3 regions of the Pseudomonas sp. TE31087 genome follow, and region 1 is predicted to be linked to each of the others. Evidence: riboswitches for the same ligand, from Rfam matches in the RefSeq annotation. Region 1 holds a riboswitch; each other region holds the start of a gene.
What was found. A riboswitch is a leader RNA that binds a small molecule or an ion and turns the genes downstream of it on or off. The one in region 1 is predicted to bind cobalamin.

Region 1 (9,836 bases):
AATGCCCCGGTCGAACACCGATTCGGTGCGCGAGAACTCGGCATCGAGCATCACCCGGGTGTCCGGCGACAGCTGCCAGCTCAGCGACGGACTGACAATGCGCCGTTCACTGTTCACGTGATCGCGGAAACTGCCGTTGTCCTCGACCGCGAGGTTGATCCGGCCCAGCAGGTTGCCTTCGCTGTCCAGGGGCGCGTTGGCATCCAGGGCGGTGCGGTAGCGGTCCCAGCTGCCCGCGCTCAGGCTGAGGGTGCTGAAGGTCTCGGCCTGGGGGCGCTTGCTGACGATATTGACCAGCCCGCCAGGGTCGCCACGGCCATAGAGGCTGGCGGCCGGGCCCTTGAGCACTTCGATGCGCTCGATGCTGGAGGTGTCCGGGGAACTGTAGCTGCCGCGGTTGATGGCAAAGCCGTTCTTGTACAGCTCGCCGGTGGTGAAGCCGCGCACGCTGTAGTTGAGGAAGGTCAGGCCGCCGAAGTTGTTCTGCCGCGACACGCCGCCGGCAAAGTCCAGGGCACGGTCGATGCGGGTGGTGTTGAGGTCCTTGATCACCTGGGCGGGCACCACCTGGATGCTCTGCGGGGTGTCGCGGATATCGCTGTCGGTGCGCGTGGCGGTGGCCGAGCGGGTGGCGCGATAGCCTTGCACCGGGCCGTCGGCACGCTCTTCGAGGTAGGCGTCGGTGATCGAGGTTTCCTCCAGCAGCAGGGGTTGGGCTGCCGAGAGGGGTTGGCCGAACAGGCCCAGGGTGAGGCCGGCCAGAAGCGGTGCGCGAGGGTTCACGGGGGATCTCCAATTAATATGTAATAACGTAACATTTATCATTGCTCTGACGCCATAGGGAGCTGTGGTTTACGGCGTGATTGTCAGATGGGAATGATTCGCGTTATTGTAATGTTATTACGTAACTGGAGGTTCCCATGCAAGTACTGTCCTCACTCAAGCAGGCCAAGCGCCGTCATCGTGATTGCCAGGTGGTCAAGCGTCGTGGCCGGATCTATGTGATCTGCAAGTCCAATCCGCGGTTCAAGGCCAGGCAGGGCGGGGTGAAGAAGAAGCGGGGGTAGCACGCTGTCCTGGTCGAATCGAAGAATTACGTTTGGCTCCATGAGAGATCGTCCAGCCCTGTTATTTCTGTGGGAGCGGGTTTATCGGACCGCCGCACCGCCGCGAACACCGGCGGAGCCGGTGCCATACACCGCGCTGGATTCTTCGCGGGTAAACCCGCTCCCACAGAGTCAAGCTAAACCAATGGGTTACATGTCGTCCCATAGGAGCCCACCAGAAAGTGGCGCACCTGATGCCATACCTTGGACGCAGACGCTAACGGAGCGTCCTGCGCAAACGCCGCCAACCCAGCACCACACCACTGAGGGCAATCACCAGTCCACCGCTACTCAGGACGATGATCAGCCCTTCCCGCAACAGCGGCCGCGCCAGCAGCGGTTGCCAGTCCCAGCTGTGCAACAGGTTGAACAACCAGCGGCCGGTGCGTTGCGCCCGGTCATGGCTGGCCACCAGCATGCCGCTGGCCGGGTCCATGTAGGCCCAGGTGCCGGCCGGGTCGTCGAAACGCAGACGCAGCACAGGTAACGGCCTGGACTGGAAACCGTACATACTCTGCGGATCGCGGGCAAAGTAGTGGAAGTCGTAGGCGGTCTGCCAGTCGTCTTGCACCGTAATGCCCGGGGCCATGGCCTGCGCGGCCGCCAGCAGACGTTGCCGGGCAAACGCCCGGGCCGGTGGCGCGCCGGCTTCGAGGATGCGGCTGTCGCCGTTGGCGTTGCGTGCCACCAGGTAGGTGATGTCGGCCAGGCGCTGCCACTGCAACTCGACGGCGTTGAAGCCTGCCTCCTCGCGTAACCAAGCCAACGCCGTGGCGACCGGCAGCTTGAGGTCGACGGCGCGCAGCGGGCCGGGTTGCAGGGCGATCTGCGAACGGCTGTCGGTCAGGCCCCAGGGGCGCATCGACATCAGGCCACTGAACACCCACAACACCAGCACGCCGCCGAACAGCAGCCCGCCGATGTGGTGCCAGCGCAGCCAGCCGCTCGGGTAAGGGCTGCACGAGCCGCTGCGATAGCGCTTGCGCAAGCGTAGGCGCAGGATGCCCACCGCCATGCCCAGGACCGCCATCAGCGTGCCGAGCACGGACAGGCCGATCACCAGCGTGCGCCAGCCGTTGTCGAAGCCGAACCCGCCGCGCAAGGGATAGAGCCAGTGCAGCCAGGCACCGACCCAGTTCCATGTGCGTTCCTGTGCGGTGGCGTCGCGGACCACTTCACCGCTGCGCCCGGACAGGTACAGCCAGGTGCCGGCGGCATCGTCCACCCGCACCCGGTGCAAGGGCCGGTCGCCGTCCAGGGCCCGGGAGTGGGTCCACATGTCCTCGTCCACCGTGCCCTGGTAGGCCAGTGCCGCGTCACCGGCGTACTGCCGGGCATTGGCCAGGGCCCAGGCGGCGTCGGCCTGAGCCAGGGACGCGCCGCTGGCGGCATCGAGGGTGACGCGGCGCCCGTCGGCCAGCTCCAGCAGGTAGTGCGCCCGCCCGCCCAGGCTGGTCAGGCGCAGTGCCTTCAACGGCTGCTGCGCCCACTGCGCCGGCAACTCGGCGCAGCAACCCGCCGGCAGTGCCGGCAGGTGGGCCAGGCGCTCGGCCGGGGTCAACTTGGGGTAGCCGACATACAGCATGACCACCCCGGAGACGAACCACAGCGCCATGAACAGGCAGGCGACGATACCCAGCCAGCGGTGCCACAGGTACAGCTGGCGTTTCAGGCCCATCAGTAGCGCCACTGCACAGCGACTTCCAGGCTGCGCGGCTCACCCAGGTAGTACTGGGTGTTGGTCTGGTGGATGAAGCGGGCGTAGACCTCGTCGGTGAGGTTGCGCAGCCGCGCGCTGAGCTGTACGTGCTGGTCCAGATCGTGGGTCATCGACAGCCCGTAGACGGTGTACGACGGCACCCAGGCGGTGTTGGCGGTATTGGCGTACACCGACGACACATAGCGGGCGTCGGCGCCGACCTGCCAACCCGGCGCCAGGTCGTAGGTCAGCCACAGGTTGGCGACCCGGTCGGGGATGTTCACCGGGTTCTTGCCCTTGCGCGAGTACACCACGCCGCCGATGGTCTCGTTGAATTCGTCGTATTCGGCGTTGACCCAGCTGAAGTTGCCCGCGGCCAGCAGCTTGGGCGTGACCTTGAACGAGGCCGCCAGCTCGATGCCGGTGGAGGTCTGCTGGCCCGCCTGCTCGGTGGTGTTGGGCACGGTCGAGGAGGGCACCGAGATGTTCTTGCGCACGATGCGATAGGCCGCTGCAGTGGCCGAGCCGCGCCCATCGAGGAAGTCGAACTTGCTGCCCACTTCCACCTGGCGGCCGGTGCTCAGGTCGAAGTCGCCGACCTGGCTGATCGAGGCGCCGGTGAGCGAGCCTCCCGGCGGCTCGGCCGAGGTGCTGTACTGGGTGTACAGGCTGACATTGGGCGTCAGCTCGTAGACCAGGCCCAGGCGGCCGGTGAAGGCGTCCCAGCGCCGGTCCAGCTTGGCCCGGGTCACGTGGTCGACCACGTCGAAGTCGATATGGTCGTAGCGCAGCGCGGTGATCAGCGACAGCTGGTCCGGTCAGGCGGGTGCGGTTTTCGACGAAGCCCGCGGTGGTGTCGGTGTTGGTGCTGCGGCCTTTGGCCCGCGGCGCGTCCATGCCGGGGATGTCGAGGAAGTGATCGGGTTGGAAGCCGTTCGGGTCGATGCGGTCGAAAGCACCCTTGGATAGTGGGTAGTTGGTCTGCTGGTTGCGGTTGTAGTCCACGCCGAACGCCCAGTCGCTGGCCAGGCCGAACAGCTGGCCCTGGTGGGTCAGCTCGACGCGGTTGCCGTTGACCTCCTGGTCGTGGCGCTGGCGGTAGCCGCCGGAGCGGTCGATGGCAGTGTTGCCGGCGTTGTAGCGGTACACCTCGAGGTTGCGGTAATCGCGCTGGCCGTTGTAGTGGTAGAAGGTGTTGCGCAGCTGGTTGCTGTCGTCGATGCGATAGTCGGTGATCGAGCGCAGCCAGCGCGTGCGCTGCTCGTAGCGGCCGTCCTCGACGTTGTAGTTGTTGAAGCGATTGTGCTTGTCGATATGCAGGGTGCCGACCGCCGGTTGCAGCACCGGCGTGCCCCAGTACGGGCTGTCCTCTTTTTCTTCCAGGTACTCGATGGCCAGGGTGTGCGACAACTGGTCGTTGATGTCGCTGAGCAGCGAGAAGGCCAGGTTGCCGGCCCCGTTCTCCTGGCGGTCGATGTAGCCATTGGTGCTGGTGCGGCTGTAGTCGAGTCGGGCGTAGTGGCGTGGGCCGTCGCCGCTGTTGAGCGCCTTGTTGAAGCCGACCGAGGTCTCCATCGTGTCGTAGCGGCCATAGCTGACGCGGCCTTCGAAGGTATCCTCGTCGCGGTTGGCCAGCTTGGTGATCATGTTCAAGCTGCCGCCGACGGCGCCGCTGCCGTTGAGGAACGACGAGGGGCCGCCGAGCAGTTCGACGCGGTCGTAGATCCACGCCCCGACCGGTCGCCCGGCAGCGCCGTACTGCAGGTTGATGCCATTGAACAGCTGGCTGACCTGGGCACCGTTGAAGCCGCGGTACGACACGTAGCCGCCCCAGCCGGGCGGTGCCGAAGCGTTGACCCCGGGCAGGGCGTTGGCGGCGTCCTGGAAGTTGCGCGCGCCGATGCGTTCCATGGTCTTGCGGTCGGCGACGCTGACCGAGGCGGGGTTCTCGCGGGCGCTGAGGTTCAGTCGCGAGCCGCTTTCGATAGGCCGGTCAAGGTCCAGGGTGGTGGCTTCTTTGGGGTGGTCGGCGGTGGCCGTGACGTTGCTGGCGGGCAGGGTCAGGGTGTCATCCTGCGCCCAGGCGCAGGTTGCGCTGCCAACGAGCAGCGCCAAAGTGGTCATGCGAAACATGCAAGGCTTCCTGGCTGAAATCGGTGAGCGCACGCCCGCTGCCGATCAGGCAGCGCAGGGCGTGGCGATGTCAGAACGCGAGAAGCGAAGCAGGAGAGGCGCGCGGATTGACCAGTGGCCAGCGCTGCTTGGGCAGGGGTGGCGCGGGTTGCCTGGGTAAGGGTTTGCTCGACTCCCCGGCGAGCAAGGCCAGCAGGCCGAAGAACACCGCCAGCAGGGTGGCGCTGAACAGGCTGGCGATCACGCAGTCGCCGCCGGCGGGCAGCACCGGGTCGCTGATGTCCTGGTCGCCCTTGAACACGCCGCTGCTGTCGGCCGCGCACCAGGCGGCGTCATCCAGGCCGGCCAGGCGCAAGCCCGCCATCTGTCCATGGCCCATGGCGCACAGCAACGAGCCGAACAGGATGCTGAAATACAGCACCCAGGCGACTTGCGATTGTGTGTGGCGGGCCAGCTTCATCGGCAAAGCTCGAAGGGAATGAGAATAGGTTCGGCGTGCGGATTCTACAGCGTTTGAAACATCTGCCTAGTGTCCTGTCTCGGAAATACGTTCTCTTTTGGCGAGTGGCTTGGGTGTTCGGCCAAGGCGCCGCGACGAGTCATAGCAGGGCTATGGCGAGGAGTGGCAACGCAGGCCGGGCGCCCAAGACGCCGCCAAAAGTGAACAGCTTATTTCCGAGACAGGACACTAGAGTGCTTGGCCGATAAAAAACATTCGAATCGATTCACCTGGCTGGCTTGACGCCTCTCGGCCCCAGGTGTTCAGATGCCGACCGATTTCAGGTGTCCCATGCCGCCGCGCATGGGGTGAAACGGGAAACCGGTACGCGCTTCGCGCCAGTCCGGTGCTGCCCCCGCAACGGTATGCAAGTGATGCCTTCGACAGACCACTGTGGCTAATGCGCCATGGGAAGGTGAAGGTGTCTTGTCTTGCGAGCCCGGAGACCGGCCTGGAATGTGGTAGGCAAACTCCTGCGGTGGGCGGGCATGGGCCGGTATTGGCTGTGCGCGATCCCTGCTCCTGCGTGCTTCTGCGAAAGTCACTTTCGAGAAGAGCATGATTGCTGTGATTCACTCCCGACGTTTCTCCCCCAAGGCCCGGACCCTGCTTCTGGGCTGCCTGGCCAGCCCCCTGGCACTGGCCGAAAACACCCCTCTGATCCTCGACCAGCAGATCGTCGCCGCGCCCTCGGTGGAGTCGACCACGGTCGCCGCCATGGCCCAGTACGGCAGCAAGGTCGAGATCGTCAGCCGCGAGCAGATCGAGCGCGCCGGCCCCGGCGCCGACATCACCCGGGTGATGCAGATGTTCATCCCCGGCTTCTACGTCGCGCCGAAGAACGGCCCGTTCGACTACGGCACCTACTCGCTGCTGGGCGGGCGCAACGACGACACCTTGATCCTGCTCGACGGCGTGCGCCTGAACAACCGCCTGTACGGTGGCCTGTACCTGGACACCCTGCCGGCCAACGCGGTGGAGCGCATCGAGGTGCTCAAGGGCGGCCAGAGCCTGTTGTTCGGCACCCAGGCGGTGGCGGGGGTGATCAATATCGTCACCCGCAGCCCGCAGCGCCGCGAGGCTTCGGGGGAGGTCAACCTGGGCCTGGACAGCTTCGCCGGCAACAGCAAGGACGCCCGCGTCGAGCGGATCTTCAGCAATGGTTTCGGCGACCTGGGGCTGCTGGCCTATGTCAGTCACAACGTCTCCGACGGCTACCAACCGTTTCGCAACCGTGACTACAGCGGCAACGTCAGCGACAAGAAACGCGGCTACGAGGTAACCACCTTCGGCGGCAAGGCGATCCAGGCCTTCGGCGACGATACGCGGCTGGAGCTGTTCTACCAGTACACCGACGCCAACCTCGATTTCGCCCGGCCGGTGAACAACTACAAGACCACCAACGACCGCGTGCAGCAGATCGCCACCGCCACCTTCGAGCAGCGCCTCAACGAGCGCCTGAGCTACTTCGTCAAGGGCCATGTCAACGACTGGGACACCCGCTACACCCGCATCAACAACCGCGCCGACGGCAGCCGCAACGTGGTCAACCACAACGACTACTGGGGCTTCACCGACTGGGGTGTGCAGGCCGAGGGCAAGGCCGAGCTCGACGGCGGCCATGTGCTGGTGTTCGGTTCCGACAACCAGTGGTTCAAGGGCCAGGACGACGTGCTGTTGATCGACGACAACGAGGCCCAGGCCAATGCGCTGTATGTCCAATTGAGGCCCAGGATCGAGGCCCTGCCGAACTGGCACCCGAGCCTCGGCGTGCGCCACGAAGCCATGAGCGGCGGCGACAGCGCCACCGTCGGCATGCTCACCTCGCTGTACGACCTGAACGACAACTGGCAGCTGCGCGGCCAGTACGGCAGCGCCTACAAGCTGCCCAACGCCGAGCAGCTGTTCGTCAACGAGCCTGGCGACGAGATCGGCAACCGCAACCTCAAGCCCGAGAAGAGCCGCAATGCCGAGCTTGGCCTGGACTACCACGGCCTGCTGCTGGCGCGTGAGTTCAGCGCCAGCGTCACCGTGTTCCGGCGCAAGATCACCGACCTGATCACCCTGGACGGCAGCCAGTGGGTGAATGGCCAGGGGCAGGTGCAGATGCGTGGTTTCGAGGCCGATGCACGTATCCAGCTCGACGACCAATGGAGCCTGCAGGCCGACATGACCCGTAACCTCACCGAGTCGCGCACCGGGGCGACGATCAACGACGTGCCGAGTTTCTTCGCCCGCTCGCGGCTCGGCTACGAATCGGCAGACCGCAGGTGGGGTGCCGGAGGGGCCATTCGCTACATTCGCGACGTGGTCAGCTCCAAGGGCGTCGACTATGGCCATTACTCGGTGGTCGATGCCGATGCCTATCGCTACCTGGATGGCGCCCGCCAGCACCGGCTGAGCCTGCTGGTGGAGAACCTGTTCGACCGCGACTATGTCACCAGCCGGGCGAGCAATGTCGACAACCTCGGGCGGCCGTTCACCAGCGAACTGCGGTACACCTACACCTTCTGAGGGGCGTGAGCATGGACTATCAGCGTGTGCTGTTCGTGGGCCCCGGTCTGGCGAGTGGCTCGGTGGCCGAGTCGTTCGGCGCCGAGGTTCGCGACCTGCGTGGCCGCGAGGCGGACCGGGATATCGTCGATACCCTGGAGGGCTTCGACGGGCTGTGGGTGGTTATCCGCGAGGCCCTTGACCTGGGCATTGAGCGCTTGCTGGTAGTGGACCTGGAACCCACCTCGGACAGCGCCTACCTCGACTGGCTGCGCGATGAGCTGGGGCGCCTGGCGCAAGGTCGCGCCGGTATCTGGATCACGGCCCAGGCCCTGGGTCGGCGCGGGCTGGATGCTCGGGCGGCGTGTGCCAGCGTCGGCGAGCATGCCCGTCACCTGCCATGCGACCAGGTCAACGCGGTGGCCAGCGATCCGGACTGGTCGCGGATACCCGAGCATGCCCGCCAGGTGTTCCTGTGCACCGGCCCACGCTGCGTGCGGCGCGGTGCCTTGCCGTTGTGGAAACGCTTGCGCCGCCAGCTGCTGGAGCGTGACTTGATCGAGACGCCAGGCGGCGTGCTGCTGACCCGTACCGGTTGCCAGTTCCCCTGCAACCTGGGGCCAGTGCTGACGGTGCACCCGGACGGCTGCTGGTATCGGGTACGTGATGATCGGGAGGTGGAGGAATTGGTAAAAACGCATCTAGAGGGCGGAAGGATCGCCGAAAGATTGCTGATCAAGGGAGGGACATGCGATGCGTAAAGCCTGGTTGCTGTCGCTGGCCCTGTGCTGTGGCACACCGGCCCTGGCCGAGCGCTTTCGCAACTGCGGGCAAGACTGGCAACGGCCTGCGGCGACGCCTGCACGTATCGTCGCCCTCAACCAGCACGCGGCCGACCTCCTGCTCGCCCTTGGCGTCGGGCCGTCGATGGTCGGTGTGGCCTACCTGGACGACAACGGCGCCGCCTACAAGCAGAGCCGCTACCAGGGCGTGCCGGTGATCGCCCGGGAGTATCCGGCCAGCGAGGTGCTGTACGCGCAAAGGCCGGACCTGGTGGTCGGCGGATTCGCCACGGCCTTCGGCGATGGGGTCAGCTCGCGAACCCGGCTGGCCGGCAACGGGATCGCCACCTACCTGCTCGAGTCGGCCTGTGCCGGCCATTCCCTGGACTACTACGCCCATGTCCGGCGTGACCTGACCCTCCTTGGCGAAATGCTCGGCAGGCAGGCGAGGGCGCAGGCGTTGATCGAGGCGATGGAGGCGGACCTGGCGCGGGCCAGGGCGATCGCGCCTGTCGGCAAGCCGCTGTCGGTGTTCTACCTCGACAGCGAGGTCCGGGGGCTGGACAGCGAAGGTGGGCGGGGTTTCGTCACGCCATTGCTGGCCGCCGCCGGGGCGCGCAATGTGCTCGGCGGGATTGACCAGTACCGGGTGACGGTCAACCGCGAGGCGCTGCTGAGCAGCGACCCCGATGTGATCCTGCTGGCTGACGCCCTGTGGTCGCCGGCCAGCCGCAAGCGTCAGCTGCTGGCCCGTGATCCGGTGCTCTCGAGCCTGCGGGCGGTGCGCGAGAACCGCATGATCGATATCCCGTTCACCGAGCTGGTGCCGACGCCGGCCAGCGGGCGGGTGGCCCTGGAACTGGCGCGGCGGCTCAGGGAAGTGGCTGTCCCATAGCTGGCCAGCCCTGATCGCGGAGCTTGGCGTGGGAGCGGGCTTGCCCCGCGATGGGCTGGGTGTTACTCGCCGAGGACCAGCTGACGCGCCAGCTGGTTGTGACGCTCCAGTACTCGCGGCAGGTCGACGGTGGTGATGCGCCCACCCTGAACCACCACACGCCCGTTGATCACGCTGGTGTCGACATGGGTCGGGGTGCAGAACACCAGCGCCGCCAACGGGTCGTGCA
Region 2 (9,836 bases), 960 kb from region 1:
GGCTCGGCCCCTGGTTCAGCCGCGCCAGCGACGCCGGCGAGCGCCAGCAGCGCCTGCTGCTGGGCGGCGTGATGCTGCTGCTCGGCTTTGTCGTCTTGCGCCTGCTCAACGGCTACGGCGAGGCGCCGTGGGCCTTCTACCCCAGCGTCGGGCAAACGCTGATGAGCTTCTTCAACATCACCAAGTACCCTCCGTCGCTGCTGTTCCTGGCCTTGACCCTGGGCGTCGGCCTGTTGCTGCTGCGCGCGTTCGAGCGTGCCGGCGAGGCCCGCTGGATCGGCCCGCTGGCGGTGTTCGGCGCAGCGCCGATGTTCTTCTACCTGCTGCACCTGTATGTGCTCAAGCTGCTGTATGTGGCCTGCGTGGCGCTGTTCGGCCTGAACCAGGGCAGCCATTTCGGCTTCGACGGCATCGGCGCGGTGTGGCTGGTCGCGGTACTGCTGGCGATCGCCCAGTACCTGCCGGTGCGCGGCTTCGCCCGGCTCAAGGCGCGGCGGCGCGACATCGCCTGGCTCAAGTACCTGTAAAAGCGTTTTCAGCCGATGGCCCGATGGTCTACCATGCCGCCCGCCGGTTTCCACACGGAATCAAAAGGGAATCCCGGGCGCGCCGAGGGCGGGCCAAAGGGAACTGCCCCCGCAACTGTAGGTGCCGAGCCTGCGCCATCGATGCCACTGGGTCTGCCGACCCGGGAAGGCCGGCGCCGGCCAGGACGCACCAGTCAGGAGACCTGCCGGCACGCATTCACCAACCGGCGGGGTGTCCGGGATGGTCATCCGCCCCTGGCCGCGTGCTTGCCGCACGACGCCTGGCGATGCCTGTCCGTGGGCCATTCCGTGTACCACCCGACAGGAGATCGCCCCACCATGCCGCACCGCCTCGCCACCCTGCTCGCCGGCCTGTCACTGGCGGGCCTGGCCCACGCCGACGCCACCCGCTACCCGCTGACCGTCGACAACTGCGGCCTGCCGCAGACCTTCGCCCAGGCCCCGCAGCGCGCGGTGACCATCGGCCAGGCCGGCACCGAGCTGCTCTATGCCCTGGGCCTGGGCGAGCGGCTGGCGGGTACTTCGCTGTGGTTCAACAACGTGCTGCCCGAGTTCAAGGCGCAGAACGACAAGGTCGAGCGCCTGGCCGACAACGAACCGGGCTTCGAGGCGGTGGTCGGCAAGCGCCCGCAGCTGGTGACGGCGCAGTTCGAATGGATGGTCGGCGCCCAGGGCGCGGTCGGCACCCGCGAACAGTTCGCGGAACTGGGCATTCCCACCTACCTGCTGCCCTCGGACTGCGAAGGCAAGGACAACCTGGTGGGCGCCGACGGTACCCGCCTGCAGCCGTTCAGGATCGACACCATCTACAAAAGCGTCAGCCAACTGGCCGAGATCTTCGACGTGCAGGATCGCGGCGAACGCCTCAATGCCGAGCTCAAGGGCCAGCTGGACCAGGCCCGGCAACGCCTGGCCGGCCAGGACCTGAGCCACACCAGCGCGCTGTTCTGGTTCTCCAGCGCCGACCTCAAGGTCGACCCTTACGTCGCCGGTCGCCAGGGCGTGGCCGACTTCATGCTGCAGACCCTTGGCGTGCGCAACGTGGTGGAGTCCAGCGAAGAATGGCCAGCGGTGGGCTGGGAGACCCTGGCCAGGGCCAACCCCACCTGGCTGATCGTCGCCCGCATGGACCGCCGCCGCTACCCCGCCGACGACTACCGGAAAAAGCTCGAGTTCCTGCGCAACGACCCGGTGACCCGCAACATGGACGCGGTCAAGCAAGGCCGGATCATCGTCCTCGACGCCGACGCCATGCAGGCCGGCATCCGCCTGTTCCGTGGCCTGGAGGTGCTGTCCAGCGCCTTTGCCAGCGGTAAAGCGCCACAACCATGAGCCGTCTGTTGCCCATCAGTGCCTTCGCGCTGCTCGCCCTGTGCCTGGCCATGCTCGCCGGGATCGCCATCGGCGAGACGCGGATCAGCGCCGAGGTGGTCTGGCAGGTGCTGGCCAACCAGTTGTGGCAGGCCGGTCATGCGCTCGACCCGATCGACGCCGGCATCGTCTGGAACTACCGCCTGCCGCGCACCCTGGTGGCCGCCGCCTGCGGCGCGGGGCTGGCGACCTGCGGGGTGATCCTCCAGGCGCTGCTGCGCAATCCGCTGGCCGAGCCGTACCTGTTGGGCCTGTCGGCGGGCGCCTCGACCGGCGCCGTGGCGGTGGGTCTGTTCGGCCTCGGTGGCGCGGTGCTGTCGCTGTCGGCCGGCGCCTTCCTCGGCGCGCTGGCCGCGTTCGCCCTGGTGCTGGTGCTGTCGCGGGCCAGCGGCAGTCGCCACGACAACGCCCAGGTAATCCTCGCCGGCATCGCCGGCTCGCAGCTATTCAACGCGCTGACGGCCTTTCTGATCACCAAGTCGGCAACCGCCGAACAGGCCCGGGGCATCCTGTTCTGGCTGCTGGGCAATCTCAGCGGCGTGCGCTGGCCGGCGGTGTGGCTGGCGCTGCCAGTGGCCCTGGTCGGGCTGGCGGTGTGCCTGTGGCACCGCCGGGCGCTGGACGCCTTCACCTTCGGCGCCGACTCGGCGGCCTCGCTGGGCGTGCCGGTGCGGCGCACGCAATGGTTGCTGATCAGCTGCACAGCGCTGGTGACCGCGGTGATGGTCTCGATCGTCGGCGCCATCGGCTTCGTCGGCCTGGTCATCCCCCACGCCCTGCGCCTGCTGCTCGGCCCCGGGCACAGCCGCCTGCTGCCGGCCAGCGCCCTGGGCGGCGCGTTGTTCCTGATCGTCGCCGACATCCTCTCGCGCACGCTGATTGCCGGCCAGGTGATCCCGGTGGGCGTGGTCACCGCCTTGATCGGCGCGCCGGTGTTCGCGTTGATCCTGGTCAGCCGCCGGGGGCGTCCATGACCGTGATGACCGCCATCGCCCACGCCCCGCTTGCCTGCGAGGGCCTAAGCCTGCGCCTGGGCGACCGCGACGTGCTGCAGGGAATCGACCTGAGCGTGATGCCCGGCGAGACCCTCGGCGTGGTCGGCCCCAACGGCTCGGGCAAGTCCACCCTGCTCAAGCTGCTCGCCGGCCTGCGCACGCCCAGCAGTGGCAGCGTGCGTTTGCTGGGCGAGGCGCTGGAGCGCATGCCGCGTCGCCGGGTTGCGCAAAGCCTGGCACTGGTCGAACAGCAGGCCGACACCCTGGACGCCATCAGTGTGTATGACGCCGTGGCCCTCGGCCGCACGCCGTGGTTGTCGGCCCTGGCGCCGTTCGGCGCGGATGACCGTGCGATCGTCGAGCAGGCGCTGGCCGACGCCGATGCCGGCCACCTGCGTCGGCGCCTGTGGGGCGAGCTGTCCGGCGGCGAACGCCAGCGCGTGCACATCGCCCGGGCCCTGGCCCAGCGGCCGCAGGTGCTGCTGCTGGACGAGCCGACCAATCATCTTGATATCCAGCATCAGTTGAGCCTGTTGCGGCAGGTGCAGGCGTTGCCGGTGACTACCCTGGTGGCCTTGCATGATCTGAACCAGGCGTTGACCTGTGACCGGTTGGCTGTCCTGGATCAAGGGCGGTTGGTGGCCTTGGGGAAGCCTGAAATGGTGCTGACGCCGGAGCGGTTATTGGGGACGTTTGGGGTTCAGGCTCATTACCTGGTCGATCCGTATGATGGGGCGCGGGTGCTGCGGTTTCGTGCCTGAAACGGCTGGGGGGGCTTTACAGCCCTATAAAGGTCTTTGGAGGCGGGGTTATTGATTGTATCAAGGCCACCAGGTGCTCGCCGCGCCCCTTGCAGCGCCTATGAGATCGAGCGCCGCCCGCGCGGCGCATCGCGACGCAAGGCCGCTCCTACATCTGTTTCGGGCCAGTCACTCCTGTGAGGTTATCGCTGTCCGCCTTGGCTCATGCCTCAAGTCGTGCGGGGCGGCAGTGATGCCCACGCTGAAACCGCGTCGTACCAACAGGGCGGACCAGGTAATGGCACAGGACTGACTGGCCCGAAACAGATGTAGGAGCGGGCTTGTCCCGCGATGCGCCGCGCGGGCGGCGCTCGATCTCATAGGCGCTGCAAAGCTCGTGGCAAGCACCTAGTAGCCCTAATGCAGTCAATAACCACCCGCGTCCAAACCTTGAAAGGACTGGTCCCAAGACCGTGGAGCGCCGGTGATCGCGGGGCAAGCCCGCTCCCACGTTGGTAATGCTGGTAAGGCTGCTTCCTGCGCGACAGCGCAGATGAACAGGACGCGGACTCTACCGCAGATTCGACTGTGCCGGACGCTCGCCCATCCGTTGCGCCAGCCTCAGCAGATAACCATCCGGATCCTGTACCAGAAACTGACGCAGCCCCACCTCGACCGCATCGGCGTGATACCAGACGTCCTCGCACGCCTGGAACAACGGCCAGCGATGGCGCTCGAGCCGCTCGACCAGCGGCGCGACCGCCGCGACGTCGATCTGCAGGTTGATCCCCCGCCCCAAGGGTTTTTCCAGGGGCCCGGTAAGCCAGTGATCCTCGGCGTCGAACTGCTCGAGCATGACCTGCGCGCCCTGCAGGTCAAGGTAGGCAAAGCGCTGCTCCGGGCGCTGATAGGCAATCTCGAACCCCAACAACGAAACCCAGAAATCCAGACTGCGATCGAGGTCACTGACGATCAGTTCGGGCACCATCTTGTTGCGCTGCAGCATGCAATCGTCCTTGAGCGGCATGGGAAAGTGGCGCACATGATATCCCTTACTCAATCTCAAGTCGTGCGCCAAGGCGGGCAACCATGGCCCAACAGGTTCGGCACGTTGCAATAGATGTAGGAGCGGGCTTGTCCCGCGATGCGTCGCGCGGGCGGCGCTCGATCTCACAGGCGCTGCAAGGCCCTCGCCGAACACCTGTCAGCCTCCCCCCAATCCCCAACCTTCACCCCACCCTCCACCAACGCGGCCGACAAGCCCGAAACGAATGCGAACTCGGCCGCAGGGCCTGGTCGCCCTTGGCATCGAAGCAGCCCAGCAGCAAGGCCACCGTCGGCGCATCGTCAATGGCCCCGAGGGAACTGCCGCAGGTGGCACAGAACGCACGGCAGGAGCCCTCGGACGAGCGGTACAGCGCAGGCAATCCACCCTCCCCGGTCCAGGCGACCGCTGCCTTGTCGAACTCCACCCAGCACAGGGTCAGGCTGCCGGAATGTCGCTGGCACTGCCCGCACGAGCAGGTATGCGGAAAACGCGGCTCGCCGCTGGCGGAGAACCGGATACGGCCGCACAGGCAGCCACCTTTGTAGCGGGTCATGGGGTTACCTTCCTTGGCTGCCGGGATTGCCGCACAATAGCCAACCTCGCGCCTACCAGTGGTGCAAAAGTGTTACGCCGTGTGGCATGCCGATCTGCCCTGCCTGCGTCGCCTGCTACAGTGCGCCCCGCGGCCCTTCCGGCCCCTGCAATGATGGAAACCTGCTGATGGAAAGAATGATCCAGTTCGTGGCCGTGGTGGTGGTCTGCACCCTCATCGGCGTTGCCTGCGAACACTACGAAGTCAACCGCTACCTGAAATGGCTGCTGATGGCCCTGCCGGCGATTCTCTGGGTGCGCCTGCGCAATCCGCTGCAACGCTGATTCCACCACCACGGGTTTGCAGTACACTCCCAGGCCTTACCGTGCCCAAGGCCCCACCATGCCCCGCCTGTCTCGTCTACTGCTGCCCGTGTTGCTGCTCGGCGCCCTCGCCGCCTGCGACCAGAAACCCAGCCGCGAGGAAAAGATCCTCGCCAACCTGCCCCTGCAGGAAGCCTACGACCACAACATCGAGCGCATGGCAGGCCTGTTGGCCATGACCCATGCGCAGGTGCCCGAGGACAAGATCAAGGACGTGCTGCGCAAGCACCTGACCGTCGACGACCAGCGCCAGGACCTGTTCAGGCTGTACAGCGAGGAGCACTTCAGCGATGCCGAGTTCGACCTCATCGTTCAGGCCACCCGCGACCCGGCCAAGGCCAGGGAGCTTGGCCAGAGCGAGGAAGGCAAGCGCCTGAGCGAGAAGCTCACCACGCTGATGCGTGAAAGCGCCAGCGACGCCAAGGTCCAGGCCCTGGTGCAGGAGCGCATGCAACAGGTCGAGGATGACCTGCAGGCGCTGGAGCAGACTGCGCCCTGACCCTGGATAACAAGGGAGGATAATTCCGAGAGCTTTGTGGGAAACCGGAGCTCCCCTTGTCCTCCAATCCTGCAATTGCGCACAAGCATGGTCCACCTTGCGCCAAGCGCGTAAGGTGCGTTTTCCGCTGTATCCGACGAGGCCAAGGATTGCGATATTTCACCCCGCACGGACCGCGCCCCGACCTGCGCACCCTCATACTCGCCCTGTGCGCCACCACGGCCCTGGTCATGCTGCTGGCCAGCTACTTCGCCAGCTACCGGGTACAACGGCAACTGCTGATCGACAGCGCCCTGGAGGCCAACCGAGCCTATGCCGCCAAGCTGGCGGCCGTGACCGAAACCACCTTGGTCAGTGCCCTGCAGCAACTGGCCTACAGCGCCCGGCAAAGTGGCCTGCACCCGAACGACGACAGCCTGGTGCAGGATGAGATCGACCGCCTGCAACAGCAGGGCAACCTGTTCAATTCCACCTTGCGGGTCGATGCCCAGGGGACCGTGCGTTCGCTCTCGCCCGCCTCGCTGCAGCACCTGGCCGGCAGCCAGGCGACTTCACCCGGCGCCCAGCAAGCACTGCGCGAACACCGCACGCTGGTCTCCACACCTTTCCTGTCGGCGGCCGACAACCTGCTCGTGGTGCTCTCGCAACCGATCTTCGACGCCAGCGGCCACTACCACGGCTACATAGGCGGCAGCCTCTACCTGCGCGAGCGCAACCTGCTCAACAGCCTGCTGGGCACGCACTTCTACCAGAACGGCTCGTACCTCTATGTGGTCGATCGCAACCGCCGGCTGCTGTTTCACCCTGACAGCAAACGGGTCGGCACCCTGGTCGGCGACAACGCGTTGCTCGACGACCTGCCGAACCTCGACCATGGCACCCGGCGCCTGGTCAACAGCCAGGGCGTCGAGATGCTGGCCGGCTTCGCCACGGTGCCCAGCGCCGGCTGGACCATCGTCACCCAGCAGCCACTGCGCCACACCGTAGCCCCGCTGCGCCAACTGGTCCTCAATGTGGTTGCCATCTCCGCGCCACTGGCCCTGCTCGGCTGCCTGCTGTTGTACTGGCTGACACAGGTCATCGCCCACCCGCTGCGACAGTTGACCCACGTTGCCCGGGGCATGGGTCAGCAACAGACCACCGAACGCATCCATCAGGTCCGCGCCTGGTACGCCGAGGCCGCCGAGCTCAAGCGCGCACTGCTGTTCGGCGTCAACCTGCTGCAGGAACGTATCGGCCGACTCAACCGTGATGCCCAGACCGACCCACTCACCGGGCTGGTCAATCGTCGTGGCCTGCAACAGGCGCTGCGCCTGTTACAGGCCGAAAAGCGCGGCTTTGCCGTGGTGGTGCTGGACATCGATCACTTCAAGCGGATCAACGACGGCCATGGCCACGATATCGGCGATCAGGTCCTGCAGCAGCTGGCAGGCTTGATGCGTGGAAGCTGTCGCGAGGGGGACCTGCTGTGCCGCACCGGCGGCGAAGAGTTCCTGATACTGCTGCCAGGGGCGAGCCTGGAGGTGGCGACCGCGATCGCCGGTCACCTGCGCCTGACCGTCGAGCACGCCCCTTTCGCGCCAACTGGCGGCGTCACCCTGTCACTGGGCGTGGCCAGCTGGCGGCCTGGGGACGGCAGCGAACCCGCTGATGTGTTGGGCAACGCCGACAGGGCGCTGTACCGGGCCAAGCAGAAGGGTCGCAACCGAGTCTGCATCGACAGTCCGCACTGACGCCTGCCTGTCGCTGGTCATCGCCCAGCCACATCCGTCACGCTCAGGCCTGGCGTCTGCGCGGCACCTGTTCCGGCAGCGGCAAGGCGCCGGTGGCCAGGGCGCGAGCGCGGTCCACGCCCCAGACCAGCGCCCGGGTCATGGTCTCGCCTGGCCGCGAGGGGTAGTACTCCTCCAGCAAGGCCTTGCCACCTCGGGCATAGAGCCCGAGAAACAGTTGCGTGGCACCGACCCTGGACAGGCGCACCTGCACATTGATGCTGGTGCCGTCGCTCAGTTCCTCGTCATGGCAGCGACTGTGCAACTGCGCATCGGCCCACTGCCAGTAGGTCTCTTCCCTGATTCGCATTGCGCTCGATACTCCGTGTCTGAAATGCCGCGCAAGAAAAGCACAGCCACGAAGCCGCGACGAGGGCCACTCGCCGAAACCATGAGCGGGATCAAGAAACCACAGGAAAAGCCTGCCGTTGGGCGGTTTTGCTCTCACAGCAACAGGTTGCCCCGCTCCTCCTCGGTCAACTGAGCCTTCGCCCGTTCGTCCAGCGTCCCCGCGCCCAGCACCTGCACCGGGCTCTGGCGGTTGTACTGGGGATTGAGGCTCGCCCCGTCCTGCCCCGGCACCAGCCGCTCGCCGCCGAAACCCAGCACCTGCACGGTGATCACCGAAGGCTGGCGCTGCCTGGACGCAGCCTGCTGCTGGCGGCCCGCCTCTTCGGCAGCCTGGCTGGCCGACGATGCCGCGGCACTGGCCGAGGCGATCGCACCGGTGTTCACCGAGGCCACCACCGGCATACCCTTGGCATCGCCCTGGACCTGGATGTTGGCGGCGTTGACCACCTGCAGCGCGGCGATGTTGACGTTGCCCGACACGCGGATCCCGGCCTCGCCAGCATCGATGGTGCCCAGCGGCGCGATCAGGTCGATATCCCCCGGTGGCACCTCGGCGATCGGATTGAGCGTGGCGATGCCGGCGCCGGTACTCGGCACGCTCGGCGCCAGGCCGACGTTGCCCCAGCGGTCGTAGGTGCGCTTGGGCGGGGTGTAGACCACGGTGGTCTTCGAACCGCGGCCGGCGTTGATGTCGCCCTGGGCCGACCAGCCGAGGATCGAGCCGCCGAAGGTGGTCATGATCCGGCTCTGGCCCAGCAGGATGCTGCCTTGCGAATACAGCTGGATGTTGCCGCTGCCCTGGGTGATCACCCCGGCGGTGGACGGCGGGGCCTCGCCTTCGATACCGAACACTTGCTGGCCACCCGGCGTCAGTACCTGGATATCGCCGCCGAAGTCGGTGTGGATGCCCGCCCCGCCGTAGAAGGTGGCGCTACCACCATAGCTGATCGGGTTGCCGGCCACGTCCCGCTCCGGGAACAGCGCGGCGATCGCCTGGCGACCGCGCAGGTAACTGCCGCTGCGCGGGCCGTCGACGTCATTGTATTCGCGGCCACCCTCGCGCAGTTCGGCGAAATACACCTGGCGGGCGAAGATCCGCTGCTGCTCGGCGGGCAGCGTGGCGAGGAACGCCCTGCCCGCCTCGGCGTCACCCTCGAAGGCAAAGCGCGCGCGCAGCCAGGCCAGCAGGTCCTGGTCGTAGACCTTGACGACCTGGCCCGGTTGCCCCGCCAACGACCGGGAAGGATCGGCCAGGTGCTGCGGATCCAGGTAGCGTGCCAGCAGGCCGGCGTAGTCCGGTCCCTGCTTGCCGGCCCCGACGATGATGGCGATGGCCGCGCCATCGTTACCGGCGCCACTGCCACCGACCCGACCGATACTGGTGATCGCCGCCTCCTGATAGGCCGAGTCGACGCCCGATCCGGACTGGTACAGGTTGCGCCCGGCGACCACCTCGAGCTGGCCGGGGCCGGCAACATTGAAGGTGCTCAGGCGGATGTCACGACCGGCGCTGACCAGCGAGACATCGTGGCGGTCGCCATGGATGATGAGGTTGCCGCGGGACAGGTTGTTGCCACCCTCGCCACCGGCCACCAGG
Region 3 (9,836 bases), 1.8 Mb from region 1:
ACGAACGAAGATAGACGCAATAGTTGCGGAAGGTTTCCGGGATCTATGTAAGACACGTCCCGTTGTAGGAGCGGCCTTGTGTCGCGAAAGGGGTGCGAAGCGCCCCCTAGATTCGTGCTTCAAGCTGATATCGCCGGGGCCGCTTTGCGGCCCTTTCCGACCGGTCCGACGCCTCGGCAAGGCCGCTCCTACAAGGGAACGTGTCGGCCTGAAGCTATGCGCGTAGTGCCAGAGTAACCACCACCGTCAATTCCAGTAGTTCCAACAGCGCCCCGGCCGTGTCCCCTGTGGTTCCACCCAAGCGACGGCACATCAGCTTACGCAGCCACACGAATACCACCAACGCCGCCAGCAGTGGCCACAGCACCGCCCAGCCTCCCAGCGCCAGTCCGGCCAGCGCAGAAACCAACAATACCCAGATCGCGCCGCGCCGGGGCAGGTGTTCGGCCAGGGCCGCACCCAACCCACCCGCACGCACGTAAGGCGTGCCGAGAAACAGCCCAAGCATCGCCGCCCTTCCCACCACCGGCGCCAGCACCAGCAGCCCCCCCGCTCCCCGCTCGACCAGCACCCACAGCGCGCAGAACTTCAGCAGCAATACCAGCACCAGCGTGACCACGGCAATCGGCCCGCTGCGCGGGTCCTTCATGATCTGCAAGGTGCGCTCGCGATCGCCGAAGCCCCCCAGCCACGCGTCGGCGCTGTCGGCCAGGCCGTCCAGGTGCAGCGCGCCGCTGAGCAGCACCCACAGCGCCAGCAGCAAGGCCGCGTGCAAGGGCGCCGCGGTGCCTTGCAGCAGATGGCTGGCCAGCCACAACAACAGGCCGAACAGCAGCCCCACCAGCGGATAGCACAGCAGCGAACGCCCCATCTCGCGAGGCTCCGGCATGCCCGGCAAGCGTACCGGCAAGCTACTGAGGAACTGCAGGGCGATCCAGAACGGCAGCATCTCAACCCACCTCGCGCATCTGGCCGTCGTTCTCCAGCATCAGGCGAGCCAGCATGCCATGCCCGACCTCGACCTGAAGCAATTGCTCACGCGGCAAGCCACGTGCCCGCGCCAGGAGAAGACGCATCACCCCGCCATGGGTGACCATCAGCACGCGCTTGCCTGCGTACGCACGGCGCATGCCCTCGACCGCCGCCAGCACCCGTTCGGCAAAGGCCAGCACCGGCTCGCCGCCCGGCGGGGTGAACGCATACGGGTCATTCCAGAACTGCCCCAGGGCATCGGCGTCAACCTGCATGATCTGCGCGGCGCTTTGCCCTTCCCACTCGCCGAAGTGCAGCTCGCGCACACCGGCCTCGCGCAGCACCGGCAAGTTCAGGCGCGCACCCAGCTCATCGGCGAACGCCGCACAGCGCTGCAACGGCGAACTGACCAGCACATCCCAAGGGCCGGCCTCGGCGACAGCCTGGCGCATCTGCGCCCAGCCAGTCTCGGTCAGGGCGTCGTCGAGGCTGCCGCGCAAGCCGCCACCCAGTTCCGTCTCGCCATGGCGCAGCAGTTCGAGGATCATGCCGGGCGATCCGCCACCGCCGCCTCGGCGAAGGTCGCCATCTGTCCGTGCAGGGCGCAGGCCAGGCGGATCAGCGGCACCGCCAGCGCCGCGCCGCTGCCCTCGCCCAGGCGCAGCCCCAGGACCAGCAGCGGCTCGGCCTCCAAGGCCGCCAGCAGGGCCTTGTGCCCCGGCTCGGCGCCCTGGTGGGCGAACAGCAACCACGGCAGGCACTGTGGATTGAGGCGTACCGCCACCAGGGCGGCGACACTGCAGATGAAGCCATCGACCAGCACTGCCACGCCATGCTGGGCGCACGCCAGGTAGGCACCGGCCAGGGCGGCGATCTCGAAGCCGCCGACACAGGCCAGCGCCTGCAGCGGCTGGTCGGCGCGCAGGCCGTGCAGCACCAGGGCACGTTCGATCACTTCGGCCTTGTGCCGCACGCCGGCGCTGTCCAGGCCGGTGCCCGGCCCGCTCAGCTCACGCGCCGGGCAGCCCAGCAACGTACTGGCCAGCGCCGCCGCTGCGGTGGTGTTGCCGATGCCCATTTCGCCGCCGATAAACAGCTGGGCGCCGTTATCGAGTGCGCGCAAGGCGCTGTCGCGACCGGCCTGCAACGCCGCAGCCAGTTGCGCGTCGGTCATCGCCGGCTGACGGGCGAAGTTGGCGGTGCCGGGCCCGAGGTTCAGGTGATGGACACCGGGCAGTTGCAGGGTCGGGTCGATGGTACCGAGGTCGACCACCTCCAGTTGAGCATCCAGTTGGCGCGCCAGCACGCTGATCGCCGCGCCACCGCCGACGAAGTTGCGCAGCATCTGCCCGGTCACCGCCTGTGGATAGGCGGAGATGCCCTCCTCCACCACGCCATGGTCACCGGCAAAGACCGTGATGGCGATGCGTTCCAGGCTGGGACGCTCGCGCCCTTGCAGGCCGGCCAGGCGGATTGCAAGGTCTTCGAGCTGGCCGAGGGAGCCGGCCGGCTTGGTCAGTTGCTGCTGACGGGCGCGGGCCTGGTCCATGGCGGCGGTGTCGAGGGGTTGGCAGGCATCACGCCACCACATCTGGGTCATAGGGCAGGTCCTTTGAGCATGAGAGGGAGGCCGGCCACGGTCAACACCACGCGCTGGCAGCGTTCGGCCACAGCCTGGTGCAGCGTGCCCGCCAGGTCGACGTAGCGACGGGTCAGTTCACCCATGGGCACCACGCCCAGGCCGGTTTCGTTGCTGACCAGGATGACAGTGCCCGGCAACTGCGCCAGGCACTCGAGCAGTGCGTCGCGCTCCTGCGCCAAGCGCAGGTCATCCTCGAGCATCAGCAGGTTGGTCAGCCACAGGGTCAGGCAGTCCACCAGCAGACAGCGTCCTTCGGCGGCTTCGGCACGCAGCACATCAGCCAGCGCCACGGGCTCCTCCACCAGCCCCCAATGGGCCGGACGGCGCTCGCGGTGCAGGCGCACGCGTTCATTCATCTCGCCATCCAGCGGCCGGCTGGTGGCGATGTAGGTCACCGACAGGCCGCTGGCCTCGGCCAGTTGCTCGGCCAGGCGGCTCTTGCCCGAACGGGCGCCGCCGAGGATCAGGTTGCGCATGTCAGACGACTCCACACAGTTGGCGCAGGCGCGCGGTGTCCAGGTGCTGCTCGACCAGGTCGGCCAGGCGCTCGATATCGCGTTCGCGCAGGGCCTCGTAGTCGATGGGCTGCACATCGGCCAAACCTGCCCAGCGCAGCAGCGCGGCGCACGACTGGCTGCCCTCGAACAGGCCATGCAGGTAGGTGGCGAGGATCTGTCCGTCGGCGCTTATGGCGCCGTCGGCACGGCCATCGGCCAGTTGCACCGCCGGACGCTCCAGCGCCGGCCCCTGAGTGACACCGGCATGGATCTCGTAACCCGACACCGGGCTCTGTTCGAGGTACAGCGTGCCTGTGACATTGCGCAGTTGCTTCTCGGCCTCCAGCACGGTGCTGTAGGCCAGCAGGCCGAGGCCCGCGCTGGAGCCGGCGGGCCCTTCCAGGCCCAGTGGGTCATGCACCTGCTCGCCGAGCATCTGCAGGCCGCCGCAAATGCCGATGAGCTTGCCGCCGTAGCGCAGGTGCCGGGCGATGGCGGTGTCCCAGCCACGCTCGCGCAGTTGCGCCAGGTCGCCGCGCACGCTCTTGGAGCCTGGCAGGATGATCAGGTCGGCGGGCGGGATCGGCTGGCCCGGGCCGATGAACTGCAGGTCCACCTGCGGATGCAGGCGCAGCGGGTCGAAGTCGGTGTGGTTGCTGATCCGCGGCAGCACCGGGACGATCACCTTGAGCACGCGCTCGCCCTTCGTCCCCTGGCGGGTATCGATACCGTCCTCGGCCTCCAGGTGCAGGTCGGTGACATAGGGCAGCACCCCCAGCACTGGCTTGCCGGTGCGCTGCTCCAGCCAGTCCAGGCCCGGTTGCAGCAAGGCGATGTCGCCACGGAAACGGTTGATGACAAAGCCCTTGACCCGCGCCTGTTCGCTTGCCGACAGCAGCTCCAGGGTGCCGACCAGGTGGGCGAACACGCCGCCCCGGTTGATATCGGCCACCAGGATCACCGGGCAGTCGACCGCCTCGGCGAAGCCCATGTTGGCGATGTCGCCGGCCCGCAGGTTGATCTCCGCCGGGGAGCCGGCACCTTCGACCATCACTACCGGATAGGCTGCGCTCAGGCGCTCGTGGGACGCCAGCACCGCCTGCATGGCGATGGCCTTGTAGTCGTGGTAGGCGACGGCGTTCATGCTGGTCACCGCGCGGCCATGGACGATCACCTGGGCACCAGTATCGCTGTTGGGCTTGAGCAGCACCGGGTTCATGTCGGTGTGCGGCGCCAGCCGGCAGGCCTGGGCCTGCACCGCCTGGGCGCGGCCGATCTCGCCGCCGTCGGCGGTCACGGCGCTGTTGAGGGCCATGTTCTGCGGCTTGAACGGCACCACGGCAACGCCCTGGCGCAGCAGCCAGCGGCACAGGGCGGTGACCAGCGTGCTCTTGCCGGCATCGGAGGTGGTGCCTTGCACCATGAGGGTGGTCATGCCGATTCCTTCTGGTAGTCCGCCAGGGCCTGGGCCAGACGTTGTTCGTCCGCCGCCGTGGCAGGCAGGCCGAAACGCAGCGCGGGCGGCTGCTCGAACAAGCGCACCAGGATGCCACGGCGGGCGAGAAATTCATGCAGGTGCGCGGCACGCTCATCACGCACGTACTGGAACAGGTCGCAGCCACCGCTGGGTGGCAGGCCTGCACCATCAAGCAAGGTGGCCATACGCTGGCTGGCCTGGGCGCAACGGGCAATTTGTGCCTGGTGCGCCGCGTCGTCGGCAAAACACGCCTGCCCCAGCACACGGGTCGGGCCGCTGACGGTCCAGGGCCCGAGTGCCTCGGCCAGGCGTCGCAGCACATCCACCTGGGCGACGACAAACCCCAGCCGCACGCCGGCCAGGCCGAAGAACTTGCCGAACGAGCGCAACACGATCAAGCCCGGTTGCCCAGCCTGATCGACCACACTGTGTTCGGGCGTGTTGTCCATGAAGGCTTCGTCCACCAGCAGCCAGCTACCGCGCTCGGCCAGGCGCGTATGCCAGGCCAGCAGGCGTTCGCGGGTCACCCGGCGGCCAGTGGGGTTGTTGGGGTTGACCAGCACCAGCACGTCGAGGCTGTCGAGCACGTCCTCGACCTCGGTCTCGTCCAGTTCGACCAGCGTGTGCCCTGCCCGTGCCCAGGCATGCGGATGCTCGGCATAGCACGGCGACAGGACCCCGACCCGCCCGACCGGGCGCAAGTACGGCAAGGCCTGGATCGCCGCCTGGGAACCGGCCACCGCCAGCAACGGCTGCGCGCCGTAGTACTGCCGCGCCGCCGCCTCCAGGCCATCCTCGGTCTCCGGCAGGCGGGCCCAGGCCTCCAGCGGAATCGGCGGTATCGGGTAAGGCCATGGCGCGATACCGCTGGACAGGTCGAGCCACTGCTCCCGAGGGATGGCGTACTGTTTCACCGCCCGCAGCAGGCGGCCACCGTGTTCAAGCATTCAGATAGGCTCCCACGCAGATCAACAGCACCCACAGCCACACGCCGCGCTGCACCAGGCTCCAGCCGCGCTCGATGGCATCGGCGTCGGCCATTGACCCTTCACCCAGGCGCGGCCGTTCGTGCAACTCGCCGTGATACACCGCCGGGCCGCCCAGCTCCACGCCCAACGCACCGGCCCCCGCCGCCATCACCGGGCCGGCGTTCGGGCTGTCCCACAGCGGCGCCTGGCTGCGCCAGCAGGCCAGGGCCAGGCGGGTCTTGCCCAGCAGCGCATAGGTCAGCGCCACCAGCCTGGCGGGAATATAGTTCAGGCCATCGTCGATGCGCGCCGCGCACCAGCCAAAGCGCTCGAAGCGCTCGTTACGATAGCCCCACATCGCGTCCAGGGTATTGCTCAGGCGATACAGCACCACCCCCGGCGCGCCGGCCACGACGAACCAGAACAGCGCGGCGAACACCGCGTCGCTGCCGTTCTCCAACACCGACTCGGTAGCCGCCCGGGCCACGGCGGGCTCGTCCAGCTCGCGGGTCTCGCGGCTGACCAGGTAACCGACGCGCCGCCGCGCCTCGGCCAGGTCGCCCTGGCGCAGCGCCTGGGCCACCGGCAGCACATGCTCGCCCAGGCTGCGCAGGCCCAGGGCGCAGTACAGCGCCAGCACATCCACCAGCCAGTCGATATACGGTAGCCACGACAGGATCAGCGCCAGCAGAGTCAGCGGCACCACGGCCAGGAACCACGCGGTAACGCCATGGCTGCGCCAGCCGCGCCCGCCGGCGTTGAAGCGTTGTTCCAGGCGCGAGGCGAAGTTGCCGAAACCCACCAGCGGATGACGTCGACGCGGCTCGCCCAGCAGCGCATCCAGGGCCACGCCCGCCACGGTCAGCAAGGCCACGCTCATGGACGCTCTCCCCAATGGTTTTCGTACAGCATCTCGCTCAACGGTCGTTGCTCGGCCCAGTCTTCCAGTACCAGCATCGGTGCCGGATAGAACTCGGTCACCGGCCCCAGGCACAGCACCGCCATGGGCTTGGCGCCGGCGGGCATGCCCAGCAGCTCGGCCAGGGCCTGGGGGTCGAACAGCGACACCCAGCCCATGCCCAGCCCTTCGGCACGCGCCGCCAGCCACAGGTTCTGGATGGCGCAGGCCAGCGAGGCCAGGTCCATCTCGGGCAAGGTGCGGCGACCGAAGACGTGCGCCTCGCGCTTGTCCATCAACGCCGCCACCAGCACTTCGGCGCAGTCGTTGATGCCTTCGACCTTGAGCTTCATGAATTCATCGGAGCGCTCGCCCAGGGCCTCGGCGGTGCGTACCCGCTCCTGCTCCACCAGCGCCTGGATCCGCTCGCGCAATGCACGCTGGCTGATACGGATGAAGCGCCACGGCTGCATCAGGCCCACGCTGGGTGCCTGATGGGCGGCGGCGAGCAGGCGCCCGAGCAACTCGGGGGCCACCTCGCCCCCGGCGAAATGGCGCATGTCGCGGCGTTCGCCAATGGCCCGGTAGATGGCCTGGCGTTCGGCTTCGCTGTAGGCGTGTCGGCTCATGGTCGCAGCAGCGCCGCCGCCGCATCGGGGTTGGAGGGGAAATAGAAGTGCACGTAGGAGGCGGTCAGGCGCCCCAGGCGATAGACCGCCTCGTTGCCCCGCCCACCGTTGGGGCTCAGGCCACGGGCGATCGGCGCCAGCTCGGTGCTGGTCAGCGAATGGTGGTAGGTGTGGCCACGCAGGGTGCCTTCAGGCAGTTCGACCGCCTGCAGGGCCAGGGCCGCCAGGCGCTTCTGCATGGTTGCCTCGCCCGGCAGCAGGCCCAGCAGCGCGGCGCGCTCGCCCGCCACGTCGGTCAGTGCGTCGAGCAGGTAGAGCATGCCACCGCACTCGGCCAGCAGCGGCTTGCCGGCGGCATGATGGGCGCGGATCGCCTCCAGCATCGGCGCGTTGGCGGCCAGGGCCTGGTGATGCAGCTCAGGGTAGCCGCCGGGCAGGTAGAGGCTGTCCACCACGGGAAGCTCGCGATCATGCACCGGCGAGAAGAACTCCAGCTGCGCACCGAGGCCGCGCAGCAGGTCGAGGTTGGCACCGTAGGTGAACGCAAAGGCTTCGTCGCGGGCCACGCCGATGCGCACCCCGGTCAGCGACGAGGTCACGCTCACCGGCTCAGGCCCGGCAAAACTGACCGGTGGCGGCAACGCGGCATCGCAGCTGGCACCGAGCGCTTCGGCGGCAGCGTCCAGTCGAGCATCCAGATCGTTCAACTCGCTGGCCTGGACCAGGCCGAGGTGGCGGCTGGGCAGCTCGATGCCGCGCTCGCGGGACAACCCGCCGTACCAGCGCAGGCCTTCGGTCAGGCTGCCTTCGAGCAGTTGCGCATGGCGCAGGCTGCCGACCCGGTTGGCCAGCACCCCGGCGAACGGCAGGTCGGGCTGGTAGCGCGCCAGGCCCAGGGCCAGGGCGCCGAAGGTCTGGGCCATGGCCGTGCCGTCGATCACCGCCAGCACCGGCACGCCGAAGTGGCGTGCCAGGTCGGCGCTTGACGGGGTACCGTCGAACAGGCCCATCACGCCTTCGATCAGGATCAGGTCGGCCTCGCCCGCCGCTTCCCACAACAGGCGACGACTTTCCTCGGCGCCAATCATCCACAGGTCGAGCTGGTAGACCGGCGCGCCGCTGGCGCGCTCCAGGATCATCGGATCGAGAAAGTCAGGCCCGCACTTGAACACCCGCACCTTACGCCCGAGGTTGCGGTGCAGGCGAGCCAGGGCGGCGGTGACCGTGGTCTTGCCTTGGCCCGAGGCCGGGGCCGCGATCAGCACGGCGGGACACTGGCGCGACTCACTCACAGTTCGACGCCCTTCTGCGCGCGGATACCTGCCTGGAAGGCGTGCTTGAGCATGCCCATCTCGGTGACGGTGTCGGCCAGTTCGATCATTTCCGGCTTGGCGGCGCGACCGGTGACGATCACATGCTGCATCGGTGGACGGGCCTGGATATCCGAAAGCACCTGATCGAGGTCCAGGTAGCCATGTTTGAGGGCGATATTCAGCTCATCGAGCACGACGAACTGGATCGACGGGTCCTGCAGCAACTGCCGCGACACCGCCCAGGCGGCTTCGGCGGCGGCGATGTCACGCTGACGGTCCTGGGTTTCCCAGGTAAAGCCCTCGCCCATCACGTGGTAGCGCACCTGCTCGGGGAAACGACGGAAGAACAGCTCCTCGCCGGTACTGTTGCGGCCCTTGATGAACTGCACCACGCCGCATTGCATGCCGTGGCCCAGGGCGCGGGCGAGCATGCCGAAGGCCGAGCTGCTCTTGCCCTTGCCATTGCCGGTCAGCACCAGCAGCAGGCCGCATTCGTTGGGGGAATTGGCGATGCGCTCGTCGATGATCGCCTTCTTGCGCTGCATGCGCGCCAGGTGACGTTCGTCGCGTTCGATGGATTCGCTCATCAGGGGTCTCCGCAGGCTGTCGCGGCGGCGGCGACAGATAAAAGGCAGGCAGACGAGGAGCGCGCAGGGGGCATGGCAACGGCCACATCGCACCGCGCATCACCCTCCGTGATGCCGTTTGGCAGTGACAGGCCGGTCTCCGGGCTCATGAGCGGGCGCAGGCCCTGGCCACGCGCCTTCCCGGACTTGGAAATCCAGTGGCCTTGCGTAACCGTCGACTCATCTACCGTTGCGGGGGCAGCGCCGGGCTCGCGCCTGCTGGCGCCCACCGGCTTCCCAGTTTCACCCTGCCGAACCGCGGCTCGCAGGGCACCTGAAACACGCCGCGAAGGTTAGAGGGTTGAATCGGGAGCGTCAATCGAACGAGGGCCGATCTGGCCTGGATCAATGGCCGATCCGCCAGCTTGTGCCACACTCAAAGCAGTGATATCACATAGCCACCACTTTATCGGCTGACCTCGATCACAATGACAAGGAGAGCGCAGCATGCAAGGCCTGATCATCAACAACCCGCGCCTGGAGTTCCTGCGCCCGGCCCTGGAACGCTGGGTCGACTGCATCGACCGCTTCAACCAGCTGCAGGGCGACAACGAGGCACCCTACTGGCACGGCACCGCCGCCAACGTCGGCCTGCTCGCCGCGGCCGCCTGGCAGGGTGAGCTGGTGGCGTTGGAACGGCACATGAGCAAGAAGCAGCGCGACGAGGGCGAGCGCGATGGGCGCTGCGACCTGTCGATCAGCAGCGCCGAGGAGTCGCTGTACCTGCACGCCGGCCAGCGCTGGCCGCGTATCGCCCGCCTCGACCTGACGGCGGCCCTGCAGGAAACCGCCGCCCTGGCCAAGCCGATAGCCT

Region 2: it holds a riboswitch for cobalamin, as region 1 does, so the genes downstream of both, ACZ899_RS08755 (ABC transporter substrate-binding protein) here and ACZ899_RS04480 (TonB-dependent receptor plug domain-containing protein) in region 1, are expected to answer to the same signal.
Region 3: it holds a riboswitch for cobalamin, as region 1 does, so the genes downstream of both, cobO (cob(I)yrinic acid a,c-diamide adenosyltransferase) here and ACZ899_RS04480 (TonB-dependent receptor plug domain-containing protein) in region 1, are expected to answer to the same signal.

The regions. Positions count from the first base shown of each region.
Region 1 covers NZ_JBXVNN010000001.1:987,867-997,702, forward strand. The annotation lists gene ACZ899_RS04455 (TonB-dependent siderophore receptor) at 1-783, opposite strand, end outside; gene ykgO (type B 50S ribosomal protein L36) at 921-1,067, shown strand; gene ACZ899_RS04465 (PepSY domain-containing protein) at 1,324-2,778, opposite strand; partial or broken gene ACZ899_RS04470 (TonB-dependent receptor) at 2,784-4,938, opposite strand; gene ACZ899_RS04475 (DUF2946 family protein) at 5,009-5,398, opposite strand; cobalamin riboswitch at 5,703-5,906, shown strand; gene ACZ899_RS04480 (TonB-dependent receptor plug domain-containing protein) at 5,996-7,951, shown strand; gene ACZ899_RS04485 ((2Fe-2S) ferredoxin domain-containing protein) at 7,963-8,691, shown strand; gene ACZ899_RS04490 (ABC transporter substrate-binding protein) at 8,684-9,607, shown strand; gene ACZ899_RS04495 (8-oxoguanine deaminase) at 9,670-9,836, opposite strand, start outside.
Region 2 covers NZ_JBXVNN010000001.1:1,949,489-1,959,324, forward strand. The annotation lists gene ACZ899_RS08750 (acetyltransferase domain-containing protein) at 1-527, shown strand, start outside; cobalamin riboswitch at 555-752, shown strand; gene ACZ899_RS08755 (ABC transporter substrate-binding protein) at 867-1,880, shown strand; gene ACZ899_RS08760 (FecCD family ABC transporter permease) at 1,877-2,893, shown strand; gene ACZ899_RS08765 (ABC transporter ATP-binding protein) at 2,890-3,675, shown strand; gene ACZ899_RS08770 (bleomycin resistance protein) at 4,226-4,660, opposite strand; gene ACZ899_RS08775 (GFA family protein) at 4,884-5,255, opposite strand; gene ACZ899_RS08780 (hypothetical protein) at 5,423-5,578, shown strand; gene ACZ899_RS08785 (hypothetical protein) at 5,637-6,116, shown strand; gene ACZ899_RS08790 (sensor domain-containing diguanylate cyclase) at 6,347-7,849, shown strand; gene ACZ899_RS08795 (hypothetical protein) at 7,893-8,198, opposite strand; gene ACZ899_RS08800 (filamentous hemagglutinin family protein) at 8,333-9,836, opposite strand, start outside.
Region 3 covers NZ_JBXVNN010000001.1:2,791,748-2,801,583, forward strand. The annotation lists gene ACZ899_RS12535 (adenosylcobinamide-GDP ribazoletransferase) at 215-949, opposite strand; gene cobC (alpha-ribazole phosphatase family protein) at 951-1,520, opposite strand; gene cobT (nicotinate-nucleotide--dimethylbenzimidazole phosphoribosyltransferase) at 1,517-2,572, opposite strand; gene cobU (bifunctional adenosylcobinamide kinase/adenosylcobinamide-phosphate guanylyltransferase) at 2,569-3,090, opposite strand; gene ACZ899_RS12555 (cobyric acid synthase) at 3,092-4,546, opposite strand; gene cobD (threonine-phosphate decarboxylase CobD) at 4,543-5,535, opposite strand; gene cbiB (adenosylcobinamide-phosphate synthase CbiB) at 5,528-6,436, opposite strand; gene bluB (5,6-dimethylbenzimidazole synthase) at 6,433-7,083, opposite strand; gene ACZ899_RS12575 (cobyrinic acid a,c-diamide synthase CobB) at 7,080-8,375, opposite strand; gene cobO (cob(I)yrinic acid a,c-diamide adenosyltransferase) at 8,372-8,983, opposite strand; cobalamin riboswitch at 9,097-9,315, opposite strand; gene ACZ899_RS12585 (hypothetical protein) at 9,470-9,836, shown strand, end outside.